4 regions of the Serratia marcescens subsp. marcescens ATCC 13880 genome follow, and region 1 is predicted to be linked to each of the others. Evidence: riboswitches for the same ligand, from Rfam matches in the RefSeq annotation. Region 1 holds a riboswitch; each other region holds the start of a gene.

Evidence for each region. A riboswitch is a leader RNA that binds a small molecule or an ion and turns the genes downstream of it on or off. The one in region 1 is predicted to bind thiamine pyrophosphate.
Region 2: linked by a shared signal. The riboswitch ahead of thiC (phosphomethylpyrimidine synthase ThiC) and the one ahead of thiM (hydroxyethylthiazole kinase) in region 1 are both predicted to bind thiamine pyrophosphate.
Region 3: linked by a shared signal. The riboswitch ahead of J0F90_RS15580 (TenA family protein) and the one ahead of thiM (hydroxyethylthiazole kinase) in region 1 are both predicted to bind thiamine pyrophosphate.
Region 4: linked by a shared signal. The riboswitch ahead of thiB (thiamine ABC transporter substrate binding subunit) and the one ahead of thiM (hydroxyethylthiazole kinase) in region 1 are both predicted to bind thiamine pyrophosphate.

The regions. Positions count from the first base shown of each region.
Region 1 is NZ_CP071238.1:3,805,052-3,810,087, forward strand. It holds gene thiD (bifunctional hydroxymethylpyrimidine kinase/phosphomethylpyrimidine kinase) at 1-741, opposite strand, end outside; gene thiM (hydroxyethylthiazole kinase) at 741-1,532, opposite strand; TPP riboswitch at 1,568-1,664, opposite strand; gene J0F90_RS18215 (TetR/AcrR family transcriptional regulator) at 1,756-2,370, opposite strand; gene J0F90_RS18220 (YtcA family lipoprotein) at 2,588-2,851, shown strand; gene mdtN (multidrug transporter subunit MdtN) at 2,862-3,899, shown strand; gene J0F90_RS18230 (FUSC family protein) at 3,904-5,036, shown strand, end outside.
Region 2 is NZ_CP071238.1:294,865-299,900, reverse strand. It holds gene nfi (deoxyribonuclease V) at 1-172, opposite strand, end outside; gene hemE (uroporphyrinogen decarboxylase) at 182-1,246, opposite strand; gene nudC (NAD(+) diphosphatase) at 1,285-2,052, opposite strand; gene J0F90_RS01370 (Rsd/AlgQ family anti-sigma factor) at 2,154-2,657, shown strand; TPP riboswitch at 2,697-2,821, shown strand; gene thiC (phosphomethylpyrimidine synthase ThiC) at 2,936-4,879, shown strand; gene thiE (thiamine phosphate synthase) at 4,872-5,036, shown strand, end outside.
Region 3 is NZ_CP071238.1:3,250,696-3,255,731, forward strand. It holds gene J0F90_RS15565 (GlxA family transcriptional regulator) at 1-249, opposite strand, end outside; gene J0F90_RS15570 (SDR family NAD(P)-dependent oxidoreductase) at 376-1,110, opposite strand; gene J0F90_RS15575 (LLM class flavin-dependent oxidoreductase) at 1,124-2,146, opposite strand; TPP riboswitch at 2,296-2,398, shown strand; gene J0F90_RS15580 (TenA family protein) at 2,461-3,144, shown strand; gene J0F90_RS15585 (ABC transporter ATP-binding protein) at 3,141-3,881, shown strand; gene J0F90_RS15590 (ABC transporter permease) at 3,878-4,645, shown strand; gene J0F90_RS15595 (ABC transporter substrate-binding protein) at 4,681-5,036, shown strand, end outside.
Region 4 is NZ_CP071238.1:757,895-762,930, reverse strand. It holds gene J0F90_RS03525 (MFS transporter) at 1-244, opposite strand, end outside; gene sgrT (glucose uptake inhibitor SgrT) at 399-572, opposite strand; gene sgrR (HTH-type transcriptional regulator SgrR) at 663-2,324, shown strand; TPP riboswitch at 2,362-2,480, shown strand; gene thiB (thiamine ABC transporter substrate binding subunit) at 2,538-3,524, shown strand; gene thiP (thiamine/thiamine pyrophosphate ABC transporter permease ThiP) at 3,500-5,036, shown strand, end outside.

The sequences.
Region 1 (5,036 bases):
CGCCTGTTGCAGCGCTTGTTGCAGGTAGCCCTTGGCGGCGGCCACCGTGGCCGCCCAGTCGGCATGGCGCGGACGCAGCGCCGCCAGCGCGGCCGAGAGCGTGCAACCGGTGCCGTGGGTATGGCGGGTGGCGACGCGCGGCGCGGTAAAGCGCTGCTCGCCTTCGGCGGTAAACAGCCAGTCCGGGCTCTCGCTTTCGCTCAGGTGGCCGCCCTTCATCAGCACCGCTCGGCAGCCCATCGCCAGCAGCGCCCGCCCCTGCTCGCGCATCTGCGCTTCATCTTCCGCCGGCGCGCACGCCAGCAGCGCCGCCGCTTCCGGCAGGTTCGGCGTAATGATCGACACCAGCGGCAACAGCTCGCGTCGAATCGACGCCACCGCCTCCGGGGCCAGCAACGGATCGCCGCTTTTCGCCAGCATCACGGTGTCCAGCACCACGAATTCCGGCCGGTAATGGCGCAGCCGTTCGGCCACCGCCTGCACGATATCGGCGTTGGCCAGCATGCCGATCTTGACGCTGTCGATGCGCACGTCGCTAAACACCGAGTCCAGCTGCGCGGCGACAAACGCCGGATCGATGTAATACACCGACTGCACGCCGCGGGTATTCTGCGCCACCAGCGCGGTGATCACCGAGGTGCCGTAGGCGCCAAGCGCCGAGAAGGCCTTCAGATCGGCCTGAATGCCGGCGCCGCCGCTGGGATCGGTGCCGGCGATGGTCAGCGCGTTAATGCGTTTCATCACAGATCCTCCCCGCGCAGCTGATACAGGGCGTCGAGGAACGCCGGCGTAAAGCTGCCCGGCCCGGCGGCCTGCCTGGCCGCGAGGCCGCCGCAGTGGGACATCACCCGGCAGGCGGCCGCCACGTTGTCCAGGCGATCGCCCGGCAGGGCGCAAAACGCCGCCGCCACCGCCGACAGCGCGCAGCCGGTGCCCACCACCCGCGTCATCAGCGGGGAGCCGCCTTCGATCGCCCAATCGCGTTGGCCGTCGGTGACGTAATCCACCGCGCCGGTGACCGCTACTACCGCACCGCTGCGCTGCGCCAGCTCACGCGCGGCGGGCAATGCCGCCAAGGAATCGTCGCCGCTGTCCACGCCGCGGCCGCTGGCCAGCAACCCGCTGAGCGCCATGATTTCCGAGGCGTTGCCGCGTATCGCCGCCGGTTTCTCGTCCAGCAGCTGTTTGGCGAAGGCGGTGCGGTAGGAGAGCGCGCCAACCGCCACCGGATCCAGCGTCCAGGGCTTGCCGGCCTGATTGGCGGCGGCCACCGCCGCGCGCATCGATTCGGCACGCAGCGCGTTGAGGGTGCCGACGTTGATCAGCAGGCCGTCGGCCAACGCGCTGAACTGCGCCGCCTCTTGCGGCTCCACCACCATCGCCGGGGAGGCGCCGAGCGCCAGCAGCACGTTGGCGGTCAGCGATTGCACCACTTCGTTGGTCAGGCAGTGGATCAGCGGAGGCCGCTGTTGGAATTGAGTCAGGCAGGCCGCGGCGCGAGCGCCGGGTAGTGCATCAGGTCGAGCGATCATATTCCTCCCAACCGGCGTTCAAGAAGGCGGCGCCGGTTGGGCGGCCGTGACTTCCCTACGCTGGCATTATCCAGATCAGGTAATACGGGTATTTCTCAGCCTTCACGCAGAAGGGCACCCCGAGTCATGAAAATCAATAGGTTGTGATCAACGTTGCGTTAATCCCTGAGCGGGATCATGCCAGCGGCGGCGCGGACAAACAAGCGAATAAATTCGCTCGCGCCTAAGCGATGTTGCCCTCTTTTCCCGCCAGATACAGGCTCAGCACGCCGGGCAGCTCCGCCAACGTAAATGCCACGCTCTGCGGCGCCGTTTTGAAGATGTGATGCAAGGTGCCGGCCACCAGGCTTTGCAACAGCCGGGTTTGCTGCAGGATCTCCGCCTCGGCGGTCTCGGGGCGGCGCAGCTGCAGCACTCGGGCGATCAGCGCCAGGAAGCTGGACTTTTCGTCCGGCAGGTTCATTTCCCGCATCACCGGCAGGTAGTCGGCGTGCTCGCGCAGGTACTGCGCATAGGGTGAAAACAGCCGCTGGATCACCGCTTCAGCGGAGAGGCGCCGCCACTCGTCGTCGCTGGCCAGCGCCATGTCGCGCACCAGCGCCTCGATCGATTCGGTGTGCCGATCCGCCAGCGCCTTGATCACCGCGTGGCGATCGGGGAAAAAGTGATACATCGAGCCGATGGAGGTTTTGGCGTGTTTGGCCAGCCGCTGCATGCTGAGCGCCGCCAGGCCATCCTGCGCCACGATCGCCGCCGCTGAATCCAGAATGGTTTGTACGCGTTGCCGCCCTCTTTCCTGCTGCGGCTCTCGCCCGGTGATGTGTTCGTCGATTTGCATATTCGTTTCTGCCCGCTGTCATCAACGCATTATACCCATTTGCCGCCGCGAAGGCAGGGTGACACAAAAAACTAGATTAACCCCTCTAGTTTAGAGTAGAGTATTTATTCTAGTTTCCCCTTGCGCAAGCATGGGGGTGACAAACAGTGACCTCACTCACTGAAAAAGAGTCATTTCATTCGGCCCGTCGACCAAGCCAATCGCCAGAGAACGCCCTATGCCCGACAAAAAACTGCTTATCACCTGCCTGACCGCGCTGTTGCTCACCGGGTGCTCGCCGGCACCGTCCATGGTGGTGTTCGGCGCTTCGTTCCCCGACTGGCTGTTTTGCCTGTGCGGCGGCGTGGCGGGCATGGTGGCGATCCACCTGCTGCTGCGCACCCCGGAAAAACGCGCCTGGCTGGCGCCGCAGCTGCTGACGTATCCGGCGCTGACCGCGCTGATCGCCATGCTGACCTGGTTACTGGTTTTCCCCCACTGAGACTGACGCCATGACCCAACCACAAACCTCCAACAAGCGCAGACTGCTGGTGCTTACCATCCTGGCGTTGACGCTCATCGTGGCCGCCGTCGTCGTCTGGCGGGTGGAAAACGCCCCCACTACCGACGATGCCTACGCCTATGCCGACACCATCGACGTAGTGCCGGAGGTGAACGGCCGCATCATCGAGATGCCGATCCGCGACAACCAGGAAGTGCGGCAAGGCGATCTGCTGTTCCGCATCGATCCGCGCCCTTACCAGGACGCGCTGGCGGCCAGCGAAGCGCGCCTGATCACGCTGAATGAACAGATCAAGCTGACGCAGCGTTCGGTCAACGCGCAGCAGTACAACGCCGAATCGATGAACGCCATCGTCAAACGCTCGCAGGCGCTGGTGGCGCAGGCGACCGACACCCTCAACCGCCGGCAGAAGCTGCTCGGCAAGAACTACGTTTCGGCGGAAGAAGTGGAAACCGCCCGCACCTCCCAGCGCTCGGCGCAGGCGGAACTGCAGGCCGCATTGCTGCAGGCGAAACAGGCGGAAGCCGCCGTCAGCGGCGTCGAAGCCCTGGTCGCGCAGCGTGCCGAAGTGCAGGCCGACATCGCCATCGCCAAACTGAACCTGGAGTTCACCGAGGTGAGAGCGCCGTTCGACGGCCGCATCGCCTCCCTGAAAACCACCGTAGGCCAATATGCCTCCAGCGCCAAACCGGTGTTCACGCTGATCGACACCCGCCACTGGTACGTGGTCGCCAACTTCCGCGAAACCGACCTGAAAGGCGTGCATCCCGGCGTGCCGGCCACGCTGTATTTAATGAGCGACGCCGGCCAGACCTTCAGCGGCAAGGTGGAATCGATCAGCTACGGCGTGCAGCCCGACGACGGCGGCACAGTGCTGGGCGGGCTGCCCAACGTGTCGCGCAACATCAACTGGGTGCACGTTTCGCAGCGCTTCCCGGTCAAGATCGCGGTAGAAGCCCCCAACCCGGCGCTGTTCCGCGTGGGCGCTTCGGCGGTGGCCAAGCTGAACCTGCGCCATGAAGAATAAAACGATGTCTCACGGCTGGCTGTCCCAGTTGATCGACGAGCTGCGCCCTTCGGACAGCCGCATCAACCTGGTGATCCGCGCCCTGCTCTCCAGCGCGATCGCCATCGTGATCTCGCAGACGCTGCAGGTGCCGTGGCTGGCGCTGTCGCTGATCGCTGTCTTCTTTATCACGCAGTCCAATATCGTGATCACCCGCGCAATCGGCATCCTGTTTTTCGTCAGCTCCACGCTGGCGATCGGCGCCGCTATCCTGGTGCTGAAATTCACCTACGACTACCCGATGCTGCGCATCCTGCTCTCCAGCGCGCTGTTTTTCCTCAGCGTGTTCCTGATGCGGGTGACCAAGGTTGGGGTGCTGTTCTTCCTGATGGCGCTGGTGGTGATCTACACGCAAAGCTTTGTCGATCTCACTCCGCAGGCGGAAGTGGTGATACGGCTGGTGCTGTGGGTATGGGTGGCGATCAACTACGCCATTCTGCTCACCCTGATCGTCAATACCCTGCTGCTGCCGGCTGAACCGCTGAAACAGCTAAAGGGCCGGATGAACGCGGTGTTGGACGAAACCCGCGCTATGTTGGCCAACGGCGGCGAAACGCGCGATCTGAGCGCCATCTCGCAGCACGCCACCGAGCTGCACAAGCTGCTGCGCTTTTCGGTGATGCGCAGCGATCGCTGCCGCGCCAACGAGCCCGGTTATCTGGCGCTGATCACCCTGGTGTTGCAGCTCAATATTCTGGCCTACCAGCTGCCGCCGGCTTTCGGCGCGGCCGCGCGTCAATTGGCGCAAGAGATAGACGCCGCCTGCCGCGCGCTGCAAACCGCGATCAGCCACGACAGCGCGCTGCGATTTTCCGTCGCGATCGCCGGCAGCGACGATCCGCAGGTGCCGGCGCCGCTCAATGAAATGGCCGGCCTCCTGCAGGTCTACGCCAACCGCAGCGACTACGCCGACGCCCTGCAGGCCGCGCCGCCGCCAAAAGTGCCCTTCTTTACCCCCGATGCCCTGACCAACCCGGTTTACATCCAGTTTTCGTTGAAAACGCTGCTGACCGTGCTGGTCGCCTACGTGTTTTATACCGCCGTCGATTGGTCCGGCATTCATACCATCATGCTGAGCTGCCTGATCGTGGCGCAGCC
Region 2 (5,036 bases), 1.6 Mb from region 1:
GCGACGGATAGCGCAGGATGGCGATGGCGGCGCGCGTCACCGCGCCCTCTTGCTCGAAGCCCACATCGGCGCCGGCGATGAACGCCGGCGGTTCGGCCGGCAGATCGTCGTAGCGAATGACTTCAGCGGCGCGCCGCAGCTGTTCGGCGCGCAGAGCCGCCATATCGGTCACATCGGATCCTTAACGGTGGTATTTCGCCGACTGCGCGTGTACCGCCTCGACGAAGGCCCCGGCGTGCTCCGGCGGCACATCCTGATGGATGCCGTGGCCCAGGTTGAACACATGACCGTTGCCGTGGCCGAAACCGGCCAGAATGGTCTCCACTTCGTCCGCGATGCGCGCCGGAGAAGCATAAAGCATCGACGGATCCATATTGCCCTGCAGCGCCACTTTGTCGCCCACGCGCCGACGCGCGTCGGCGATATCGGTGGTCCAGTCCAGCCCCAGCGCATCGCAGCCGGTGGCGGCCATCGCCTCCAACCACTGCCCACCGCCTTTGGTAAACAGCGTCACCGGCACGCGGCGGCCGTCATTTTCACGCAGCAGGCCATCGACGATCTTGTGCATGTAGTGCAACGAGAACTCGCGGTAATCGCGCCCGGTCAGCACGCCGCCCCAGGTGTCGAACACCATCACCGACTGCGCGCCGGCCTTGATCTGGGCATTGAGATACAGGATCACGCTGTCCGCCAGCTTGTCCAGCAACAGGTGCAGCGTGGCCGGTTCGGCATACATCATCTTCTTCAGCTTGGTGAAGGCCTTGCTGCTGCCGCCCTCAACCATATAGGTAGCCAGCGTCCACGGGCTGCCGGAGAAGCCGATCAGCGGCACTTCGCCCTTCAGCTCGCGGCGAATGGTGCGCACCGCGTTCATCACATAGCCCAGCTCCACTTCCGGATCGAACACCGGCAGTTTGTCGACGTCGGCGCGGCAGGTGACGGGGGAGCTGAAACGCGGGCCTTCGCCGGCTTCAAAGTACAGGCCGAGCCCCATGGCGTCGGGAATGGTGAGAATATCGGAGAACAGGATGGCGGCGTCCAGCGCATAGCGGCGCAGCGGCTGCAGCGTAACCTCACAGGCCAGCTCCGCGTTCTTGCACAGCGACATGAAATCACCGGCCTGGGCGCGAGTCGCCTTGTACTCCGGTAAATAACGACCGGCCTGGCGCATCATCCATACGGGGGTCACATCCACCGGCTGGCGCAACAGCGCGCGCAGGTAACGATCGTTCTTCAACTCAGTCATTTATGGGGCTCCCTTAATAATCTGCCGGCCATTGTACATTATTCTGCCCGGCACAGCGCCACGGTGTCCTCAATCAACCGGCGCGCCACGGTGCCGGGCGGCGGCAACAGCGGCAGTTGGTCGTAACGATACCAGCCGGCATTGAGCAGCTCCTTGGGATCGTGGCGAATCTCACCCTGGTGGTAATCGGCCATAAAGGCCATCATCAGCGAGTGCGGAAACGGCCAGGGTTGTGACGTGACGTAGCGCAGGTTCTTGATTTCAATATTGCTCTCTTCCATCACTTCGCGCGCCACCGCTTGCTCCAGCGTTTCGCCCACTTCGACGAAGCCGGCCAGCACCGTGTGAATGCCGCCGCGATGGCGCACGTGCTGCGCCAGCAGGATCTGATCCTCGCGCCGAATGGCGACGATCACGCAGGGCGCGATCTGCGGGTAGTAGCGTTCTTTGCAATGGCCGCACAGGCAGGCGCTTTCGGTGCGGCTGAGGTGCATCTCATGGCCGCAGTAGCCGCAATAGCGATGGGAGCGGTAGAAGTCCGCCAGCTGCACGCCGCGCCCGGCCAGCTGGAACAGACCGCGATCCTGATCCAACAGCTGACGCACCGATCCCATCTCCCGCGGCATCGCCTGGCGCACCAGCCAGACCGGCGCGCCCTCCCACTCACCGATGACGCGCGCCATATGGCCCTGCAGCCCGAGGGCGGCGGCAGTCCCCGACGGCAATTCACCGTTCGGTAACCAAAGTTTGCTTTCATGGCTGACGATCCACCAGCCGTTTTCATTGCCCGTTAATGCAAGTTCCATATCGTTGTTGCACAACCTCAGCTTCACTGGCACTCTACAAATCGGCTTTGTTACATTTTAATAACTTACCGGTTACTTTTGTTACTTACACGGAGTCAAACATGCTCAACCGTTTGGAAAGGCTGACTCAGCGCGTTGGCGGTAGTAATGAATTAGTTGATCAATGGCTTCAGGCCCGCAAGCAGTTGCTGGTCGCCTACTGCACGCTGGTAGGCCTCAAACCGAATAAAGAAAAGCATACGCCGCTGAATGAAAAAGCGCTGGAGAACTTTTGCCACAACCTGGTGGATTACCTCTCCGCAGGGCATTTTCATATCTATGACAGAATTATCAAACAAGTGGAAGGCGCAGCCAGTCCGAAAATGTCGCTGGCGGTGAACATCTACCCCAAGCTGTGGGCCAATACCGAACAGATCATGGCGTTCCACGATCGCTATACCGAAGTGGATATCGATCAGGAAGTTTGTCTGGAATTCCACCAGGCCTTGTCGGATATCGGCGAAACGCTGGCGGCGCGCTTTGCGCTGGAAGATAAGCTGATCCAACTGGAAGCGGAAGCCGCGCAGCAACCGCTGCCGGACCAGACACTGGATCCGGCGCGTTAAAATTTTATAGTTTTTTTTCTTATCCCTCCTATACTGGGGGGCATCTTGTCGGAGTGCCTAGCGCCTGATTTGTTCATCGAATCAGCCAGGCTGAGACCGTTAATTCGGGATCCGCGGAACCTGATCGGGTTAATACCCGCGAAGGGAACAAGAGTAATCTATCGCCACAGGCACGGCCTTCCCCTTGCGGGCGCCCTGCCTTATCGGCCACCATCATTACTCCCTCCGAGCTCCAGACAAGCAACTTTCCCAACCCAACACACTGGTAGGAACTTGCTATGTCTAACGTTAATCCACCGCGCGCCCGTAAAGCGCAACGCGAAGCCGCCCAGCAGTTTATCGACACGCTGCAAGGCATGGCTTTCCCAAACTCACGCCGCATCTACCTGCAGGGCTCGCGCCGCGATATCCAGGTGCCGATGCGCGAAATTCAGCTCAGTCCGACCCTGGTCGGCGGCAGCAAAGATAGCCCGCAGTATGAACCCAACGAGGCGATCCCGGTATATGACACCGCCGGCCCCTACGGCGATCCGCAGGCCAAGCTCGATGTGCACGCCGGCCTGGCCAAACTGCGTGCCGGCTGGATCGACGCGCGCGGCGATACCACGACGCTCAGCGGTGCCAGCTCCGGCTTCACCCAGCAGCGGCTGGCGGACGAGGGGCTGGATCACCTGCGCTTCGAGCATCTGCCGCTGCCGCGCAAAGCGCTGCCGGGCAAGCGCGTGACCCAGCTGCACTATGCCCGCGCCGGTATCGTCACCCCGGAGATGGAGTTCATCGCCATCCGTGAAAACATGGGGCGCGAACGCATTCGCGGCGAAGTACTGCGCCATCAGCATCCGGGCCAGGGCTGGGGCGCCAACCTGCCGGACAACATCACGCCGGAGTTCGTGCGCCAGGAAGTGGCCGCCGGCCGCGCCATCATTCCCGCCAACATCAACCATCCGGAGGCAGAGCCGATGATCATCGGCCGCAATTTCCTGGTGAAGGTGAACGCCAATATCGGCAACTCGGCGGTCACCTCGTCGATCGAAGAAGAGGTGGAGAAGCTGGTGTGGTCCACCCGCTGGGGCGCAGACACCGTGATGGATCTCTCCACCGGCCGCTATATTCACGAAACCCGCGAATGGATCCTGCGCAACAGCCCGGTGCCCATCGGCACCGTGCCGATCTACCAGGCGCTGGAGAAGGTCAACGGCGTGGCGGAAAACCTCACCTGGGAGATGTTCCGCGATACGCTGCTGGAACAGGCGGAACAAGGGGTCGATTATTTCACCATCCACGCCGGCGTGCTGCTGCGCTACGTGCCGATGACCGCCAAACGCCTGACCGGCATCGTGTCCCGCGGCGGCTCGATCATGGCCAAATGGTGTCTGTCGCACCATCAGGAAAACTTCCTCTATCAGCACTTCCGCGAAATCTGCGAGATCTGCGCCGCCTACGACGTTTCGCTGTCGCTCGGCGACGGCCTGCGCCCCGGCTCGATTCAGGACGCCAACGACGAGGCCCAGTTCGCCGAGCTGCATACGCTGGGCGAGCTGACCAAAATCGCCTGGGAATACGACGTGCAGGTGATGATCGAAGGCCCGGGCCACGTGCCGATGCAGATGATCCGCCGCAACATGACCGAAGAGCTGGAACACTGCCACGAAGCGCCGTTCTACACCCTCGGCCCGCTGACCACCGATATCGCCCCGGGCTATGACCATTTCACTTCCGGCATCGGCGCGGCAATGATCGGCTGGTTCGGCTGCGCCATGCTGTGTTACGTCACGCCGAAAGAGCACCTCGGCCTGCCGAACAAAGAAGACGTCAAACAGGGCCTGATCACCTACAAGATCGCCGCTCACGCCGCCGATCTGGCCAAAGGCCATCCGGGCGCGCAGATCCGCGATAACGCCATGTCCAAGGCGCGTTTCGAATTCCGCTGGGAAGATCAGTTCAATCTGGCGCTCGATCCGGCCACCGCGCGCGCCTATCACGACGAAACCCTGCCGCAGGAATCCGGCAAGGTCGCCCACTTCTGCTCGATGTGCGGGCCGAAATTCTGCTCGATGAAGATTTCGCAGGAGGTGCGCGACTACGCCGCCGCCCAGGAGGTCGCCAAGCCGATCGAAGTGCAGCTGACCGGCATGGAGAAAATGTCCGCCGAGTTCCGCGCCCGCGGCAGCGAGCTGTATCACAGCGCCGGCACGCTGCAAGAGGAGACAAGCAATGACTGATATCACGACCCCCTTCCCGGCGACGCCCTACAAACTGGGGCTCTACCCGGTCGTCGACAGCGTGGAATGGATCGCTCGCCTGCTTGAGGCCGGCGTCACCACCATCCAGCTGCGCATCAAGGATTTGCCTGACGAGCAGGTCGAAGAGGATATCGCC
Region 3 (5,036 bases), 550 kb from region 1:
CCCCTTGCCGGCGACGATCACGGTATCGCGCGGCTGGGCCGGATCGAGATCCGCCAGGCGATGATCGGCCAACAGGCTCAGCCCGGACAGGCCGTGCACCACCCGGTGAGATTGCGTGGTGGCGACCGCGATCTGATACAGCGGCGTCTCGGCAGGGCTCAGGCGATTAGCCTGCATCAGGATATCGGCGATGCCCGCCGCTTCGAACAGCATGCCCCCTTCAGGGACGATAATCAGGAATGAGTGCATGGCGATAATATAAATAACAATCAAAACAGGCCAGGCGACCACTGTATAAGAAAAGCCCCGTCGGTTCACCCTGCGGGCATAAAAAAGCCCGCCGATAATCACCGGCGGGCCAGGAAGGAACGGCCATCAAGCCTGCGGCAGGTGCACCCCGCCGGCGCGCGCCAATTGCGCCAGCAGCGCCGTTTGAAACGCCTCATCGTGCACCGCCGCGTGAGGTTCAAACCGCTGCTGGTGGTGCCAATAGCCGCCGGACGCCAGGGCCTGCGGTTCATCGCTGGTCACCAACCACGCCTGCGTCACATGCCCCAGCGCCAGATCGTCGGGCGCGTCCGCGCCGCCCATTTTGGTCGGCACCCAACCGGGATCGACCGCGCTGCTGATCACGTCAGGCCACAGGCGCGCCACGGCGGCGGCCAGCGCGGTGACGAACAGCTTGCTGTCCGAATAAGAGCCTGCGGCGCCGCCAAGCCAATCCACGCCGTTCAGTTCCGACACACCGTCAAAGTGCATACTGCTGCTCAGATAGACGATACGCTTGGGGCGTTCGATCAGGGCCGTCAGCAGATAAGGCGCTATGACGTTCACCGGCATCACCTGCGGCCCGGTAAACATGCCGGCATTGTGGATCACCGCGTCCGGGCGGCCGAGGCGATTGACCTGCTCGGCGAGCTGCCGGATCTGCTGCACATCGGACAGATCGCCGTTCGCCGCCTGCGCGCCCCGATCCAGCAAATCGCGCACCGCGGCCAAACGGCCAGGCTCACGCGCATGCAGGATCACCTGATGCCCTTCGTCCAACAGCGTTTGCGCGGCGGCGCGGCCCAGCCCGTCGACCGAGCCGGTAATGAAAATGCGTGACATGCCACTCCTCCGTTTAGCGCCAGCCGAGCGCCGGCGCGACATGGGTTAAAATCGATTCGATGACGTGCGCGTTGTAATCCACGCCCAGTTGGTTAGGCACGGTCAGCAGCAAGGTATCCGCTTCGGCGATGGCCTCGTCCTGCGCCAGCTGCTCGATCAGCACATCCGGCTCAGCGGCATAGCTGCGGCCGAAGATCGCCCGGGTCTGCGCGTCGATATACCCCAGCTGATCGCCCTCCTTGCCGCCGCCGCCGAAGTAGTTGCGATCCCGCTGATCCACCAGCGCGAAGATGCTGCGGCTCACGGAAACCCGCGGCTCGTGCGGGTGGCCCGCCTCTTGCCAGGCGGCGCGATAGGCGCGGATCTGCTTGGCCTGCTGGATGTGGAAGGGCTCGCCGGTCTCGTCATTCTTGAGCGTCGAGCTTTGCAGATGCATGCCCAGCTTCGCCGCCCAGACAGCGGTGGCGTTCGAACCGGCGCCCCACCAGATGCGATCGCGCAGCCCGGCGGAAAACGGCTCCGGCCGCAGCAGCCCAGGCGGATTCGGGAACATCGGCTGCGGATTGGGTTCGGCGAACCCTTCACCGCGCAGCGCTTCCAGGAACACTTCGGTATGGCGGCGGGCCATGTCCGCGTCGGTCTCGCCGTCGGCCGGGGCATAGCCGAAATAACGCCAGCCGTCGATCACCTGCTCCGGCGAACCGCGGCTGATGCCGAGCTGCAGCCGCCCGCCGGCGATCAGATCCGCCGCGCCGGCGTCCTCCACCATGTACAGCGGGTTTTCATAACGCATGTCGATCACGCCGGTGCCGATCTCGATGCGTTGGGTTTTGGCGCCGATGGCGGCCAACAGCGGGAACGGCGATCCCAGCTGGCGCGCGAAGTGGTGCACGCGAAAATAGGCGCCGTCCGCCCCCAGATCTTCGGCGGCGACCGCCAGATCGATGGACTGCAGCAGCGCATCCGCTGCGGAACGGGTGCCGGACTGGGCGGAAGGCGACCAGTGGCCAAACGAGAGAAAACCAATTTTTTTCATCGGGCATCATCCTCAGAGGCAAAACATGGGCCTACAGTGACAAAAACCGCGCGCTCTGCGCCAGCAAAATCGCCCCCGATCGCACTAAACGAACCGATTGCCGCCGCGCCGCCCGGCGATTGTAATCAAAAAACAAATGTCGTATAACAAGCAGCTCCGAGGGGTGTCCTGTTACGGGCTGAGATGGCGCAAGCCGAACCCTTTGAACCTGATCTGGGTCATGCCAGCGAAGGGACGGTTAGGCAACAATGCGATCACCCGTTGCCTGTTCATACCCCAGCGTGCCCGGATCTCCACTGACTCAAGGAGGTCCCATGTCCATCACTACCCTGTTCGAAAGCGGTCTTTACGGCCGGCTGCGCCGCCATGCCGGCAGCCACTGGCAAGATTACGTCGATCATCCGTTTCTGCAGCAGCTGGCCGCCGGCACCTTGCCTGAACGCGCTTTTCGCCGCTACCTGACCCAGGACTATCTGTTTCTGCTGCACTTCGCCCGCGCCTACGCGCTGCTGGTCAGCAAGCTGCGCACTCTGCCGGAGATGCGCGCCGCCACCGCCTCGCTCAACGGCATCGTCGCCGAACTGCCGCTGCACGTGGCCTACTGCGCCGAATGGGGGCTGAACGAAGCGCAGATCGCCGCCCAGCCGGAAGCGGCGGAAACCATGAACTACACCCGTTACGTGCTGGATATCGGCCATGCAGGCGACGCCCTCGATCTGCTGGCCGGCCTGCTGCCCTGCGTGGCCGGCTATGCCGAAATCGGCCTGCGGCTGCTGCACGATCCCGCCACTCAGATGGAGGGCAATCCTTACGCCTCCTGGATCCGCAACTACGGCGACGAGGGCTATCTGGCCGGCGTGCGCGCCGCCATCGAACTGCTGGAAACCGTTGGTCAGCAGCGCGGCGCACAGGGCCGCTTCACCGAGCTGGCGCAGATTTTCACCACCGCCACCCAGCTGGAGTCGGCATTTTGGCAGATGGGGCTGAACGCCTCATGACCTCCCCGCTTCTCCCGCCCGGCATCCAGGTGCGGGATCTCAGCCTGCGTTTCGGTCAGCAAATCGTCTTCGACCGGCTGAGCTTCGACATCGCCGGCGGCAGCTTCGTCGCCCTGCTCGGCGCCAGCGGCGCCGGCAAAACCAGCCTGCTGAAGATCATCGCCGGCCTGGCGCAGGCCAGCTCTGGCTCGGTGACCGGCAGCGACGGCCTGCCGATCGCCGGGCGCATCGCCTACATGGGGCAAAAAGACCTGCTCTACCCGTGGCTGACCGTTGAAGAGAACGTCGCCCTCGGTTCGCGGCTGCGCGGCGAAGCGCCGGATCAGGCGTGGACGGCGCACCTGCTCGAACGCGTAGGCCTGGCCGCGCATGGCCGCAGCCTGCCCGCCTCGCTGTCCGGCGGCATGCGCCAGCGCGCCGCCATCGCCCGCACGCTCTACGAACGCCAGCCGATCGTGCTGATGGACGAACCTTTTTCCGCGCTGGACGCCATTACCCGCGCCGAGATCCAGAGCCTGGCCGCCGAGCTGCTGGCGCAAAATACCGTGCTGTTGATCACCCACGATCCGATGGAAGCCTGCCGCCTGAGCCACCGGCTGCTGGTGCTGTCTCCCTGGCCGCTGGGCCTCGACGATACTCACCGCATCAGCGGGCTACCGCCGCGCGCGCCGGATGACGCCGACCTGCTGAAAAGCCAGGCCGAGCTGCTGCAGCAACTGGTGAGGGCGGCGCAATGAATATCGCCAAAGAGCGTGGACTCACCCGCCTGCGGCGCGGGCTGACGGTGTTCGTCGGCCTGCTGCTGCTGTGGTGGCTGGCGGCGCAAAGCGGCATTCCGGCCTTTCTGCTGCCCACGCCGGGCGCTGTGGCGCAGGCGCTGTGGGACGGGCGCGGCTATCTCGCCTGGCACACGCTGGTCACCGCTTCGGAGATCGTCAGCGGGCTGGTGCTCGGCGTGTTGCTCGGTGCGGCGCTGGCGCTGTGCATGATTTTCTCGCCGCGCCTGCAACGCTGGCTGATGCCGCTGGTGCTCACCAGTCAGGCGATACCGGTGTTCGCCCTGGCCCCGCTGCTGGTGCTGTGGTTCGGCTTCGGCATGAGCGCCAAGGTGGCGATGGCGGTGCTGGTGATCTTCTTTCCGGTGGTGTCGGCCTTTTTTGACGGGCTGCGCCGGGTCAACAACGACTATCTCGATCTGGCGCGCACGATGCGCGCTTCGCGCTGGGCGCAGCTGCGGCACGTGCGGCTGATGGCGGCGCTGCCGGCCTTCGGCTCCGGCCTGCGCATGGCCGCCGCGGTCGCGCCGATCGGTGCCATCATCGGCGAATGGGTCGGCTCGGCCGAAGGGCTGGGCTACGTGATGCTGAACGCCAACGCGCGCATGCAGACCGACGTCTGCTTCGCCGCGCTGTTTATTTTGGTGCTGATGACCGTGCTGCTGTGGGCCGCGGTGGATGCGCTGCTGCGGCGCCTGATCGCCTGGGCGCCGGAAAACGAGTGATGATTGCAACCATAACCAGGGATAAAGGAACGACCATGATCAAACAAACCGTTTGCGGGCTGCTGCTGGGCGCCGCCCTCACAGGCCAGGCAGGCGCGGCCGACAAGCTGACGCTGGTGCTCGACTGGTACATCAACCCCGATCACGCGCCGATTATGGTGGCCGAGCAGATCGGCGCCTTCAAGGCCGCAGGGCTGGACGTCAAGATCGTGCCGCCGTCCGATCCGGCGCTGCCGCCGCGGCTGGTGGCCGCCAAACAGGCCGACCTCGCCATCACCTATCAACCACAGTTGCACTTCTTCGCCGATCAGGGTCTGCCGTTGATGCGCGTCGGCACGCTGATCAACACGCCGCTGAATACGGTGATCGCGCTGGATAAAAACATCACCTC
Region 4 (5,036 bases), 2.1 Mb from region 1:
GCCTGCGCCGATCGCCGCGGGTGTCGGAACGTTTGGCCAGCAGGAAGCTGACCACGATGCCGGCCACCGCGTTGGCGGTGTAAAACAGCCCGACCCACAGCGGCCGCACTTTGACTTCGGTGGTCAGAAACAGACTGAGCGTCGGCGTCAGCAACGCGCCGGCGATGCCGGAGAGAAAAGCGATCAGCAGGAAGGCGGCGAAGATGGGGTTAATGCGCAGTGACAACCGGCTCAGGCGTTGCATATCGTCTTCCCTGACCTCAAAGCAGAAGAAAGAACCTTAGGCCACGACGAGGAAAAAGCAAGCGCATCGCCATGACCGCGCATAAAAAAACCAGTGGGTCGCCCCACTGGCTGGTGAAACAGCACCATTACTCAGAAACTTGTTGCCGCAGCCCCTACAGGTGCTCGCGATACTGCTTATCGGTCATCTCTTTAATGTCCCATTGCGTCAGGTGCGCCAGCATCGCCAGCCGCGCCTGTTCGGGCACCACGCTCAGCCAGTCGGCGCGCTGGCGGCGCACCGCGCTGAAATAGCGCTGATAGAACGATTTGGATAAGAAAGCTTTCATGATTACGCCCTCCCCTTTCATTGATGAAAATTATCGGCGTAATATAGGGAAAGAAAAATTGACGAGTTGAAGCGGGAGTGTTCCTCTTTTATGTCCACGTCCAGATTGCAGCAGCAGTTCATCCGCCTGTGGCAGCGCTGCCACGGTGAAACCACCGACACCACGCTGCAGGATCTGGCGGAGGTGCTCAGCTGCTCGCGGCGCCACGTGCGCTCCCTGCTGAGCGCCATGCAGCGGGAAGGCTGGCTTACCTGGCAGGCGGAGTCGGGGCGCGGCAAGCGTTCGCGGCTAACCTTCCACTACACCGGCCTGGCGCTGCAGCAACAGCGGGCCGAGGAGTTGCTGGAACAGGATCGCATCGATCAGCTGGTGCAACTGGTGGGCGACAAAAACGTGGTGCGCCAGATGCTGCTGTCGCAGCTGGGGCGCAGCTTCCGCCAGGGGAAGCACATCCTGCGGGTGCTCTACTACCGGCAGTTGTACAATCTGCTGCCCGGCTCGGCGCTGCGGCGTTCGGAAACCCATCTGGCGCGCCAGATCTTCAACGGCCTGACGCGCATAAATGAGGAAAACGGGGAACTGGAGTCCGATCTGTCTCACCATTGGCAGGCGCTGACGCCGCTGCACTGGCGGTTTTACCTGCGCCCGGCGATCCATTTTCATCACGGCCGCGAGCTGGAGATGGCGGACGTCATCACATCCCTCTCGCGTCTGACCGCGCAACCGCTGTTCTCGCATATCGAGAGCGTCACCTCGCCGACGCCGTTCGTTATCGACGTGCATCTGCGCAGCCCCGACCACTGGCTGCCCTGGCTGCTGGGCAGTGTGCAGGCCATGATCCTGCCGCGTGAATGGCGCGAACTGCCGGATTTCGCCCGCCATCCGGTCGGCACCGGCCCCTACCGCGTGGTGCGCAATCTTCCCAGCCAGATGAAGATCCACGCTTTCGACGACTATTTCGGCTACCGGGCGCTGATCGACGAGGTGAACATCTGGGTGCTGCCGGAGTTCTCCGAAGAACTGGTGCACTCCGGCGTGCAGCTGCAGGGCGATGAAACCGGCAAAAACGAACTGGAAAGCCGACTGGAAGAGGGCTGTTATTTCTTGCTGTTCGATCAGCGCTCCCCGCTGGCCGCCGACCCCGCCATTCGCAGTTGGCTGTGCGAATTGATCAACCCCATTTCGCTGCTGAGCCGCGCCGGGCCGCTCTACCAGCGCTACTGGTCGCCGGCGTACGGCCTGCTGCCCCGCTGGCACCACAACCGCGCGCTGGCGCAGCAACCCAAACCGGCGGGATTGACCGAACTGACGATGACCCACTTCAATGAGCATTCGGAGTTTCACGCCATTCGCCAGGCGATTGAACCGCTGCTGGCGCAGCACGGCATCCGCCTGATCGTGCAAAGCGTGGATTACGCCACCTGGCACCAGGGCGACGCGCGCAGCGATCTGTGGCTCGGCAGCGCCAACTTCTATCTGCCGCTGGAGTTTTCGCTGTTCGCCACGCTGTACGAACTGCCGCTGATGCAGCACTGCATGAACGAAGATCTGGCGCAGGACGCGGCGCTGTGGCGCGCCAACCGCTTGCCGCTGGCGGAGTTCTGCCAGCGTTTGGTCAGCAACCACCAGTTGCATCCGCTGTTCCACCACTGGCTGCAGCTGCACGGCCAGCGCAGCATGCGCGGCGTGCGGATGAACACCCTCGGCTGGTTCGACTTCAAGTCCGCCTGGTTTGCCCCGCCGGAGACATAAGCGCCTTTCGCCCAAGTCGGTTAATCTTTACAATAGCGCCGTCTCAACGGGGTGCGGAGAGCCGGGCCGCCTAATAAGCCCGATTTTCCGCTGAGAGCACACCCGTCGAACCTGATCCGGTCAATACCGGCGGAGGGATTTGAGCCCAGCGAACCGGCGACGCCGCCTCGCCCCCTCAGATGCCCTTGCCCCCTTATTTTTCAGGAGTGCAACGTGGTCAAAAAATATCTGCCCTGCTTATTGCTGCTGTGCGCCGCGCCGGCGTTCGCCAAGCCGACGCTGACGGTTTACACCTACGATTCCTTCGCCGCCGACTGGGGCCCTGGCCCGGCGGTGAAAAAAGCCTTCGAAGCCGAATGCGGCTGTGAACTGAAGTTCGTCGCGCTGGAAGACGGCGTCTCGCTGCTGAACCGCCTGCGCATGGAAGGCAAAAACAGCGCCGCCGACGTGGTGCTGGGGCTGGACAACAACCTGCTGCAGGCGGCGCAGCAAACCGGCCTGTTCGCGCCGAGCGGCGTCGACACCGCCAAGCTGACGGTGCCGGGCGGCTGGCAGGACGCGACCTTCGTGCCTTACGACTACGGGTACTTCGCCTTCGTCTACAACAAAGAAAAACTGAAGAACCCGCCGAAAAGCCTGCAGGAGCTGGTCAGCGGCGACCGCAACTGGAAAGTGATCTACGAAGATCCGCGCACCAGCACGCCGGGGCTCGGCCTGCTGCTGTGGATGCAAAAAGTGTATGGCGACGAGGCGCCGGCCGCCTGGCAGCAGCTGGCGAAGAAGACCGTCACCGTCACCAAAGGCTGGAGCGAGGCCTACGGCCTGTTCCTGAAAGGCGAAGGCGACCTGGTGCTCAGCTACACCACGTCTCCGGCCTATCACCTGATCGAAGAGAAAAAAGACCTTTACGCCGCCGCCACGTTCAGCGAAGGCCACTACCTGCAGGTGGAAGTGGCGGGCAAGCTGAAAGCCGCCAAACAGCCTGAGCTGGCCGAGCGCTTCATGCAGTTCATGGTGACGCCGGCATTCCAGAACACCATCCCGACCGGCAACTGGATGTACCCGGTGATCAACACCCCGCTGCCCGTCGGTTTTGAGCAGATGAACGTGCCGCAGACCGCGCTGCAATACAGCGCCGAAGAGGTGGCCAAACAACGCGGCGGTTGGATCCGGGCATGGCAAACCGCCGTCAGCCGCTGATCCCCCGTTGGCTCTGGCCGGGGCTGCTGGCCGCCGGCGTGATCCTGCTGGTCGCCGCACTGGCGATGGGCTCACTGTGGCGTCACGCGCCGGACAGCGACTGGCGCGGCCTGTGGCAGGACAGTTACCTGTGGCACGTGGTGCGCTTCACCTTCTGGCAGGCGCTGTTGTCGGCGCTGATTTCGGTGCTGCCCGCCGTTCTGCTGGCGCGTGCGCTCTATCGCCGCCGTTTCCCCGGCCGGCAGCTGCTGCTGCGGCTGTGCGCCATGACGCTGGTGCTGCCGGTGCTGGTGGCGGTGTTCGGCCTGCTCAGCGTCTATGGGCGCCAGGGCTGGCTGGCGACGCTGTGCGGCTGGCTGGGCGTCGAGTATGGCTTCTCGCCCTACGGGCTGCAGGGCATTCTGCTGGCGCACCTGTTCTTTAACCTGCCGCTGGCCACCCGCCTGTTGCTGCAGGCGCTGGAGAACATTCCGGTGGAGCAGCGCCAGCTGGCCGCCCAACTGGGTATGAACGGCTGGCAGCAGTTCCGCTTCGTCGAATGGCCGGCGCTGCGTCGCCAGATCCTGCCGAGCGGCGCGCTGATCTTCATGCTGTGTTTCGCCAGCTTCGCCACCGTGCTGTCGCTGGGCGGCGGGCCGCAGGCCACCACCATCGAACTGGCGATCTACCAGGCGCTGAGTTACGACTACGATCTGGGGCGTGCCGCCATGCTGGCGCTGATCCAGCTGGGCTGTTGTCTCGGGCTGGTGTTGATCAGTCAGCGCCTGAGCCAGGCATTGCCGGTGGGGCATACCCACGCCCAGCGCTGGCGCAATCCGGAAGACAGCCTGTGGCGGCGCATCAGCGATTTTCTGCTGATCGCCGCCGCCCTGCTGCTGCTGCTGCCGCCTCTGCTGGCGGTGATCGCCGACGGCGCCAATCAGGCCATTGTCAGCGTGCTGCGCCAGCCGGTGCTGTGGCAGGCGCTGTTCACGTCGCTGCGCATCGCCCTCGGCGCCGGGCTGCTGTGCGTGGCGCTCACGATGATGCTGCTGTGGAGCAGCCGCGAGCTGAAACTGCGGCAGCAGCTGCACGGCGGCCAGGCGCTGGAGCTGAGCGGCATGGTGATCCTGGCGATGCCGGGCATCGTGCTGGCCACCGGCTTCTTCCTGCTGCTGAGCGATACAATTGGGTTGCCGCAGTCGCCCTATGCGCTGGTGATCCTCACCAATGCGCTGATGGCGGTGCCCTACGCGCTAAAGGTGTTGGAGAACCCGATGCGCGACCTCGCCGAACGTTACAATCCGCTGTGCCTGTCGCTGGATATCCGCGGCTGGCAACGGCTGCGGCTGATTGAGCTGCGCGCCCTGCGCCGCCCGCTGGCGCAGGCACTGGCCTTCGCCTGCGTGCTGTCGATCGGCGACTTCGGCGTGGTCGCCTTGTTTGGCAACGAGCATTTCCGTACCCTGCCTTTTTACCTGTATCAGCAGATTGGCGCCTACCGCAGCAACGACGGGGCGGTGACCGCGCTGC